3 regions of the Agarivorans sp. 2_MG-2023 genome follow, and region 3 is predicted to be linked to each of the others. Evidence: predicted binding sites of a transcription regulator. Region 3 holds the regulator's gene; each other region holds the start of a gene.
The links. The regulator LexA, encoded in region 3, represses DNA repair genes until DNA is damaged. The targets are predictions, from matches to a motif close to TACTGTATNNNNATACAGTA.
Positions count from the first base shown of each region.

Region 1: recA (recombinase RecA) is a predicted target of LexA. The motif match lies at 1,952-1,971, and genes of this name have one in related genera.
Region 2: ruvA (Holliday junction branch migration protein RuvA) is a predicted target of LexA. The motif match lies at 1,961-1,980, and genes of this name have one in related genera.

Region 1 covers NZ_JAUORQ010000003.1:4,730-8,266, reverse strand. The annotation lists gene mutS (DNA mismatch repair protein MutS) at 1-1,846, opposite strand, end outside; gene recA (recombinase RecA) at 2,016-3,059, shown strand; gene Q4549_RS05045 (regulatory protein RecX) at 3,092-3,537, shown strand, end outside.
Region 2 covers NZ_JAUORQ010000018.1:5,425-8,961, forward strand. The annotation lists gene ybgC (tol-pal system-associated acyl-CoA thioesterase) at 1-101, opposite strand, end outside; gene ruvB (Holliday junction branch migration DNA helicase RuvB) at 275-1,282, opposite strand; gene ruvA (Holliday junction branch migration protein RuvA) at 1,298-1,918, opposite strand; gene Q4549_RS19915 (hypothetical protein) at 2,143-2,487, shown strand; gene Q4549_RS19920 (efflux RND transporter permease subunit) at 2,543-3,537, opposite strand, start outside.
Region 3 covers NZ_JAUORQ010000014.1:41,697-45,233, forward strand. The annotation lists gene ctaD (cytochrome c oxidase subunit I) at 1-335, opposite strand, end outside; gene coxB (cytochrome c oxidase subunit II) at 347-1,414, opposite strand; gene lexA (transcriptional repressor LexA) at 1,742-2,386, opposite strand; gene Q4549_RS18450 (GNAT family N-acetyltransferase) at 2,503-2,985, shown strand; gene Q4549_RS18455 (PEP-CTERM sorting domain-containing protein) at 3,017-3,537, opposite strand, start outside.

The DNA of each region.
Region 1 (3,537 bases), on a different contig from region 3:
TATTTGGACCTGTTACAATCAGCAGTCTGCGCTTTTCTGCAAGCGTTACAGGGTTCGCAATAAACGGAGTATCGTTTACGTGTTCAACCACTGGGTGTCGGCCACCCTCAATACTAATTCCTGATTGTTCACTAAAGTGAGGGCGTACACAGTTTAGGCTTTCCGCTCGCTCGGCTAAACAACACAGTACATCAAGCTGAGCAATTGCTTGAGCGCTACGCTGCATATTGCTCAAACTTGGCATGAGCAAATCTAACAGTTCCTCATATAGCCGCTTTTCTAATGCCAAAGCTTTACCTTGGCTAGAGAGCACTTTTTCCTCGTGTTCTTTAAGTTCCGCGATAATGTAGCGTTCCATATTCTTTAGCGTCTGCCTGCGAATATAGTGCTCAGGTACTTGTTCGGAATAAAGGCGGCTTACCTCAATGTAAAAACCGTGTACTTTGTTATACCCAATCTTTAGGTTGGCGATCCCAGTTTGTTCGCGTTCCCGTTGTTCTATGTCTTTTAAGAACTGAGTAGCTCCCTCGCTTAGGTCTCGCCACTCGTCCAACTCTTGATGGTAAGCTGGTGCAATCACTCCGCCATCCCTAATGAGCACAGGAGGGTTATCAATTATTGCCCGCTCTAATAAGGCTAAGGTATCGGGAAACTCACCAATATTTTTAGCTATTGGCGCTAGCGCTTGTGTAGAACTTAAATAAGATTGCAGTTCTGGTAGTAAACTAAAGGCGTTACGCAACCTCGCTAAATCACGCGGTCGGGCAGAGCGAAGGGCTAAGCGGGCCAATATTCGCTCTATATCGCCAATCGACTTAAGCACAGTTTGCACTAGAGGATAAAGGTCGGTTTCTAGTATTTCAGCAATGCAATCTTGGCGCGCACTCACTTGTTGCTGGTTGCTTAAAGGCTGGTGTAACCAGCGATTTAGCAAGCGGCTTCCCATGGCAGTGGAGCTGCGGTCTAATATTGAACTTAGGGTGTTTTCGTAGCCGCCAGCAAGGTTACGGGTTAACTCGAGGTTTTTACGGCTTGTGGCATCAAGTTGAATAAACTGATTTTGGCTCTCAACGATAATTGCATTGATATGCGGTAGGGCAGTGCGTTGGGTATCTTGAACATACTGCATTAAACAACCCGCTGCTGAAAGGGCTAGCGGGTATTCACTTACCCCAAAACCATCTAAGTGCCGAGTACCGAACTGCTGATTTAACACTTTTTGTGCGGTAGCTAAATCGTATTCCCATTCTCCACGGCGGCGTAAACCTTTGTATGCTTGCAGCTCCGAGTAAAACTCGAAGTCATCAGGGTAGAGCAGTTCTGCAGGGTTTAAGCGTTGTAATTCGGCTTGTAGCTGTTGTTCACCGGTAAATTGATTAATTACGAATCGGCCACTGGCAATATCTAAATAAGCAAGACCAATTTGTTGTTGCTGGTTTATCACGCTGACTAACAAGTTATCTTGCTTCTCTTCCAGTAAGGCTTCGTCGCTCACCGTGCCTGGTGTGATAATTCTAACAACTTTTCTTTCCACCGGCCCTTTACTAGTAGCCGGGTCGCCAATCTGTTCGCAAATAGCGACTGATTCACCTAATTGAACCAAGCGCGATAAATAGTTTTCTGCAGCGTGGTAGGGAATGCCTGCCATTGGGATAGGTGTGCCAGCAGACTGGCCACGTTTTGTTAAGGAAATATCCATTAACTCAGATGCGCGTTTGGCATCGTCGTAAAACAATTCGTAAAAATCGCCCATTCTATAGAACAATAAAATCTCGGGATGTTGAGCCTTTAACGTTAAGTATTGGCGCATCATAGGAGTGTGTTTTTCTAGATTTGTCTCAGTCATGGGGCTTATCGAACTACTCGGTTAATGGCTAAACGAAGCAGCAAGGATAAAAGCTGTCAGCCGAATAGGCAAAACTCTTTTATGAATTTTCTGGAATAAACTTGATACTGTATGAATACCCAGTATACTACTGGTCATTAAGATAGTTAAAAGCACCTACGAGGGCGATATGGATCAGAACAAACAAAAGGCATTAGCTGCGGCCCTAGGCCAAATTGAAAAACAATTTGGTAAAGGCTCAATCATGAAGCTTGGTGACAACCGTACCATGGATATCGAAACCATTTCTACAGGTTCTTTATCCGTTGATATTGCCTTAGGCGCTGGCGGTTTGCCAATGGGTCGTGTGATAGAAATCTATGGTCCTGAAAGTTCTGGTAAAACTACTCTTACCTTAGAAGCCATTGCTCAAGCTCAAAAAGTAGGCAAGGTATGTGCGTTTGTTGATGCTGAACATGCCCTAGACCCTATTTATGCCAAAAAGCTTGGTGTAGATGTAGACAACTTATTAGTATCTCAACCTGATACTGGTGAGCAAGCCCTAGAGATTACCGATATGCTAGCGCGCTCTGGTGCCGTTGACATGATTGTAATTGACTCGGTAGCAGCTTTAACCCCTAAAGCTGAAATTGAAGGTGACATGGGTGATAGCCACGTTGGCCTGCAGGCACGTTTAATGTCGCAAGCATTACGTAAGTTAACTGGTACGCTTAAGCAAACCAACTGTATGTGTATTTTCATTAACCAAATCCGTATGAAAATTGGTGTAATGTTTGGTAATCCAGAAACTACATCTGGCGGTAATGCACTGAAGTTTTACGCATCTGTACGTTTGGATATTCGTCGCATCGGCGCTGTGAAAAGTGGCGATGAGATCGTTGGTAACGAAACTCGCGTTAAAGTGGTTAAAAATAAAATCGCTGCACCATTTAAACAAGCCGAGTTCCAAATCATGTACGGTGAAGGTTTTAACCGTTACGGCGAGTTAGTTGATTTGGGCGTAAAAGAAAAATTGGTCGATAAAGCTGGTGCTTGGTTCTCTTACAAAGGGAACAAAATCGGTCAAGGTAAGGCGAATGCTTCAAATTACTTGAAGGAGCACCCAGAAGTTGCTCAAGAGATTGAAATGACGATTCGTAACAACCTGCTTAACAACACCGAAGTTGTTGAAGAAGATACAGCCGCTGAAACTCCGGCTGATCAAGAAGCATAAATTGATTAGGAGCCGAAAGGCTCCTTTTTATTATGACCAATCGTAGCGCACTTCACACCACCATCGATCTGCTCTCAAGGCGTTCATATAGTCAGCAGCAATTGTCGCAGAAATTGCGACAAAAGGACTACCAAGAAGCTGAAATTGCAGATGCGATTAACTATGCCATTGAAAATGCTTGGCTTAACGATCGTAACTACGCTAGTTCTTTAACTCGCGCTAGATTAGCTCGAGGTTACGGGCGTAATTACATAAAACAATACCTGCAAAGCAAAGGCATCAATAGCGACTTAGCTAATCAGGTCCTGGCTGATCCTGAATGGGATTGGTATCAAAGCTTAACCTTATGTTTTGAGCGAAAGTTTAAACAAGGTCTCCCTTCTGACCGCATACTTAAGCAAAAATGTACTGCATATTTATACCGCCGCGGTTTTGACTTTGAGTTAATCAATACGCTATTTAGCGAACTACAACAGCA
Region 2 (3,537 bases), on a different contig from region 3:
TCTGTACGCGCTCGTTCAAAGTACTTGATATGGTTAGCATGATAAACAACGCCTCCCGCATCAGTATCTTCGTAATAAACCCGAACAGCTAAAACCGACATTACACCTACCCTAGTATTTCAATTAGAAAATACTATACACAGGCAAGTGCATAAGGTTAAGACTCAAACCACTTAATTTAGAGAATTGCGTGAGAAAACTGGGGTAACGGCTTAAAACTAAACACTTTAAGCCGATTTTTAAACCACACTGTCGTGACTAAACGACAGCATTTTTAACGCTTAGGTATATCAAAACCCAAGTGTAAATAGGCTTTATCGCTAGCAATGCGACCACGTGGGGTACGTTGTAAATAGCCTTGCTGAATAAGAAACGGTTCGAGTACATCTTCAATGGTTTCTTTATCTTCACCAATGGCTGCAGCAAGGTTGTCTAAGCCAACGGGACCTCCTGCAAAAGTTTCCGTTATCGCTTTGAGTAGCTTAGTGTCCATATAGTCGAAACCAGCACTGTCTACGCTCAGTAAATCTAGCGCCTTAGCAGCTACTTCTTGCGTTACTTTGCCATCAAATTTTACATCAGCAAAGTCACGAACACGTCGCAGTAAACGGTTAGCGATACGCGGGGTTCCTCGTGAACGCCTAGCAACTTCCCACGCCCCTTCAGCATCAAGCTCTAAATTTAGATAATGCGCACTTCGTTTAACAATCTCGGCCAAGTCGCCGGTTTTATAAAACTCCAAGCGTTGCACAATACCAAAGCGGTCCCGCAAGGGTGACGTTAACATGCCAGCGCGCGTGGTGGCGCCAATCAACGTAAATGGGGGCAAATCGAGTTTAATCGAGCGGGCCGCTGGGCCTTCGCCAATCATAATGTCCAGCTGGTAATCTTCCATCGCTGGGTACAGTACTTCTTCAACTACTGCGCTAAGTCGATGAATTTCATCAATAAACAATACGTCGCCAGGTTCAAGATTAGTGAGCAAAGCTGCCAAGTCACCAGCTTTCTCTAATACAGGGCCAGAGGTGGTTTTAATATTCACATCGAGCTCGTTAGCCACAATGTTGGCTAAGGTGGTTTTACCTAAACCCGGAGGACCAAAAATTAACAAATGATCGAGCGCGTCATCTCTGCGCCTAGCTGCTTCAATAAATATTTCTAATTGTTCAACTACCGCTTGCTGGCCGGTGTAATCATCCAGCTTTTTGGGTCTAATCGCGCGGTCTACAGTTTCTTCTTCAATCACCGGCGTGGCTGAAACTAAGCGATCTGCTTCAATCATTTACTCTACCTTTGTTCACAAAGCCGCTTTTAGTGCTTCGCGGATCAACTCTTCACTGCTCATGCCGTTTGAATAAACTTGCTTAACCAGTTTTTCTGCTTGAATGCCTTTATAACCCAGCGACTCAAGCGCTGCAACGGCTTCTTCTTTAGGATCAACCGTAGCTACTAAGGGTAAGTCACCATGACTAGATAAACTGTCGCTTAGTGGTGTTGCCGGTAGTTCGGCATTCCAGTTCTTCAAACGGTCTTTCATTTCAACTAACAAACGTTCGGCAGTTTTTTTACCAATGCCAGGCACTTTTACCAAACTTGATAAGTCTTCGTGTTTAACCGCGAAGACAAACTGCTCGCAACTTAAGCCAGACAAAATGGCTAAGGCCACCTTAGGCCCAATACCGTTTACTTTTATCAGCTCGCGGAATAACGAACGCGAGGCTTTGTCGTGAAAACCATAAAGTAATTGGGCATCTTCTCGCACAATAAAATGCGTTAATAAACGCACCGATTCACCCAGTTCGGGCAATTGGTAAAAGCAATTCATAGGAAGTTGTATTTCGTAGCCTACTCCGGCTACATCTATCAATACAAAAGGTGGGACTTTTTCTTCTAAGATACCTTTAATGGTAGCGATCACTGCAAAGACTCCTAACTTTAGATAGCGTAAGCTTACCTTAAATACTGGATATATATCCAGCCCTCTATATTTGAAATTGGGAAATGTGTTGGCTAAGGGCTGATTAACTCGGGCAGCGACAACTCTATGAGTCTGTTAGCGATATATCTAAAACAAAAAGTTGCCATTACAATTGAACAAATAACCAACAAGGAGAGTGCATATAAACTAAATCGAGGTAACACATGAATAAATTAATACTTATCGTTTCCGCTAGCCTGTTTGTTTTAACTGGCTGTTCTAACACTCCCACTACTTACCATGGCGTAACGCTATTGGAAGACGACCGAGATATCTCTCAATGCACCGCGCTTGGCAGTGTTTATTACACTAGCCATCATGATTCAAAAGGACATGAAGCTCGCGATGAATATGTAAAATCGGTGCGACCGCAGTATCCAACGGCAGACACAGTATCAATCACCAGCTATCGTCAGGCCTCAAAAAAAGCCTTTAGGCGAGATGTGGCCATTAGAGGAATTGCTTATCAGTGTTACGACTTAGCCTCAGCAAACACCTCTACTGGCTAATTTCGTAAATCGACTAAGCCTCATGCTCAAATAGGCAAGAGGCTTGGACATATAACTAATGTAAGCTTTTATGTTTATGCACTAAGTTCCAATCGGCCAAAATAGCGTAGGCCGCCGGGATAATAAACAATACCATCATCGTAGACGCTACAATTCCAAACACAATAGACACCACAATAGGCTGCACCACTTGTGCTTGTAAACTGGTCTCTAACAACAACGGCAGTAAACCTGCTGCAGTGGTAAGTGAGGTTAAAAATACCGCTCTGAAGCGTTCTTTACTGGCGTTCACCACCGCTTGATAAACATCGTCTCTTTCATCTAAATGGTGCCGAATATATTGCACCAGCAATATGGAGTCATTCGTTACAATCCCAGCCAATGAAATAAAGCCTAGAATAGACGGCATACTTAGACTGTGTCCTAACAAAAAGTGTCCCCACAACACACCTATTAACGCCATGGGAATAACGGTTAATACAATCACGGGTTCAAGGTAGCTTCTAAATTGGAAACTCAAAATGGCAAAAACACCAAAAATGCCAATTGTGAAGCTCTTACCCAAAGACGACCCCACTTTAGCGCTCTCTTTAGCCTCGCCTTCAAAATCAACTCTTAAGCCAGGTATCTTAGCGATTAGCTCCGGAAGAAAACTTTTTTGAACCAATTGCATCACTTCGTTGGTATTAGCAACTCGAGTATCAACATCAGCCATCACAGTTACCGTACGTAAGCCGTCTATACGCTGAATGCGGACAAACGATCGTTGATATTCTAAGTTGGCAATTGAAGATAGAGGCACTTGTTTTCCGTCGCTAAGCACTACCGGGAAATTAGCCAAGGCTTGTAAACTACCGGATTGCGACTTATCTAAACGTACATCGATTTGAATGTTTTCAGGGCCAAGTTGAAATTCATCCGCAATCGCTCCTTGATAAGACGCTCTCAGTTGTTCTGCCACCATTTGTCCGTTTACATTAAAAGATTCAGCGCCACCACGTAACGAAATTACCACCTCTTCTTTACCGGGTCGCATGTCATCAAGGATGC
Region 3 (3,537 bases):
GGCAATGCCATATCTGGCGCGCCAATCATCATTGGAACTAACCAGTTAGCTAAGCCCGTAAAGGCTGGCATCACCGCACCAAATACCATGATAAGGCCATGCACCGTAGTCATTTGATTAAAGAAATTAGGCTCAACCAGTTGCAAGCCTGGTTGGAACAGCTCGGCGCGAATAATCATCGCCATGGCTCCACCAACAATAAACATGGCAAAGCTGAACCATAAGTACATTGAACCAATGTCTTTATGGTTAGTGGTTAGTACCCAACGCATTAATCCGCGAGGGGCATGGTGGTGTTCTTCATGGTCTGAGTGAACGTCACTAATCGTGCTCATTGTCTGTCTCCCTACTGCGCTGCGTTTTGAACGGCCACAACATCCTTGGCCTGCACTAAGTCACCCGTATCATTACCCCAAGCATTTCGCTCATAAGTAATCACCGCAGCTAGCTCTTTCAAACCAAGCTGTTTACCAAAGGCTTGCATGGCTGTGCCAGGCTCGCCATTTACCACTACTTCAATATGTTTAGTCACATCACCTAACGCGATTGGACTGTCTTTTAAAGCGGGGAACACGCCAGGTAAACCTAGGCCGTTAACTTGGTGACAAGCAGCACAGCTTTTCTCATACACTTTTTCGCCTAATGACATCAGCTCATCTTGCTGCATAGTCATGGCCACCAGTTCAAGCTCTTGGGCTTGCTTGGCTAAATAAGCAGCTTCTTTCTCTGCCAACCAAGCATCATATTCGGCTTGAGGTTTGGCGATAACAACAATGGGCATAAAGCCATGGTCTTTTCCACATAGCTCAGCACATTGGCCGCGGTAAATGCCGGGTTTATCAATGATGGTCCATGCTTCGTTAATAAAACCGGGATTTGCATCTTTTTTAACTGCAAAGTCAGGCACCCACCAAGAGTGAATAACGTCTTCTGAAGTCATGAGGAAGCGGACTTTTTTCCCGATCGGCAATACCAAGGGGTGGTCAACTTCAAGCAAATAGTTTTTACGTTTTTCCAGTTTGCCGTTGACTTCATCCCAATCAGACGCCATTACACTGTAAAACTCTAAATCTTGGTCAAAGTACTTGTAGTGCCACTTCCACTGGGAACCCGTCACTTGAATAGTAATGTCGGCATCGGAAGGATCTTCCATTGCCAGTAAGGTTTTAGTGGCTGGAATCGCCATACCTATTAAAATAATAAAGGGAATGATGGTCCAAATAATTTCCACTTTAGTGCTTTCGTGGAATTGAGCAGGAACCGCTCCTTTGGATTTACGGTGATGGTAAATCGACCAAAACATAGCGCCAAATACCAAGACACCAATGGCACAACAAATATAAAAAATTGTCATGTGCAAGCCATAAACTTGCTCACTGATGGCAGTAACACCAGGACGTAAATTGAAAGACATCTCTTGCGCAAACAAATGCGGCGAAAAAAATGTCAGCACTAATAGCTGAATCCATCGGCCCACAGCGCTCTCCTTTGCAGTAGCCAACGACAACAACTTTCCATGCTAGGAAAGTAGCTGCGAATAAAGGGAAAATCCCCACCCCAAAAGCATAGGCTATTACAGCTAAATACAACCTACTGTTTATAAATTAACCCCTAAGTTAAAGAAATGTAAATACATTGTTGAGATTTTTATGGATAAAGACAAAAGATGTGATGTTAACGACAAAAGCCCAAATCAGAGTGATTTGGGCTTCAAAATAGGGAACTTATTGTTGAATAAGGCTTACATCCAATCAGCAGTGCGAATAATACCTACCGCTAAACCTTCTATTTCGATGTTCTGATATTCAAGATCAACTTCAATGGTTGATAACTCTTCATTTTCAGGGTGTAAGTACACCATCTTACCGTCACGCTCAAAACGTTTAACCGTAACATCTTCATCTAAACGAGCCACAACCACCTGTCCATTGTGTACCTGGGTAGTTTTATGCACGGCTAATAGATCACCATCCATAATGCCGATATCTTTCATGCTCATGCCCTGTACTCGCAGTAAATAATCGGCATGCGGATTAAATAAGTTAGCATCTACGGCATAATGAGATTCAACGTGCTCCTGCGCCAAAATAGGCTCACCTGCAGCAACTTGACCGATTAACGGCAAGCCTGGTTCAGGCTCTACAGTGGCTTCATTTGCACTAGCCGGCAAGTATGCTTCGCTAATACGGATCCCTCGCGACGCACCAGGAATCATTTCAATCGCACCTTTTTTAGCTAAAGCTCTAAGGTGTTCTTCTGCTGCATTAGCCGAGCGGAATCCTAGCTCTTTAGCAATTTCGGCACGCGTTGGAGGCATACCAGTATCGTTAATATGGCGGCGAATAAGTTCAAACACTTCTGTTTGGCGGGGCGTTAAGGGCTTCATAGTCTACCTGTAAGTTTATACAGCACACTGTTAGTATATACAGCATACATTTTGACGCAAGGTTTTATATTAATTCTGATTTTGTTACTGTTGATTCAAAGTGATAGGAGGCAATAATGGCCATTGAGATAGTCGAAATATCAGCCCAATATGACCAAGATCTACAGCGAATAATAAAACAGGTTGGCCAAGAATATGGCGCGGTAGGTGAAGGCTTTGGCCCCTCAGATGCTGAAGTCGATAATATGAGTCAGCACTATACACTGCAAAATCGTAGTAGATATGTGGTCGCTTTGTTAGATGGCAAGGTCGTTGGCGGCTGTGGCGCTGCGCCTTTTGCCGATAGTGAAGATACCAGTGAGCTAAAAAAGCTATTTTTACTGGAAGAAGGTAGAGGCCTAGGTCTCGGTAAAAAGCTCTCGTTAGCCTGTTTAGCATTTGCCTTAGAGCAGGGATTTTCTCGCTGTTACCTAGATACGCTTAGTAATATGTCGGCAGCAATTAAACTCTACGAAGGCCTCGGTTTTGAACACTTATCTGCACCTTTACAAGGTACAGCCCATAATGGCTGCGATGTTTGGATGCTAAAGCAACTTTGAGCGCAAAATGGTACTGCAACAAAGAGCAGTATTATCGACTAAAACCAATCGAACTTAGGGTTCGCCTTTCTCGCTTACGCCAAACTAGCATTCCCAGCATCCCCGCAAATAAAAATACCGAAGCTGGCTCACTTACTCTTGTCGCCTCTGCAACAATCAGCACAGGGTTAATGTCTATCCAGAAATAATCGTTATCATTTTGAACGAGAGGACTACGGAAGATGCGCTCAACTTCTGGCTCGGTAATCAATGTGCGATTGTTGAGACTTGGATTCATTAGGTAAGCGCCAGACAAATGCGGTAGGCCTAAATTGTGGCCTAACTCGTGAGCAAGCAACTCTCCGCCTAAACTGCCGGCGGCGTAACTAGATTCAACCACAAAATCGTTTCCAAAATACTCCCCACAACCCACTATCCCTCGATTGATTTGCGAGCCGCAGGCGCTAATTGTGTCGATAAAATAAAAATTGACCACATTAGAGGGGCCAACATGCTGACTAAAAAGTTGGCTCACCTCCGCGCGGGTAGTGATATCCAATAGCTCGGGAAAGA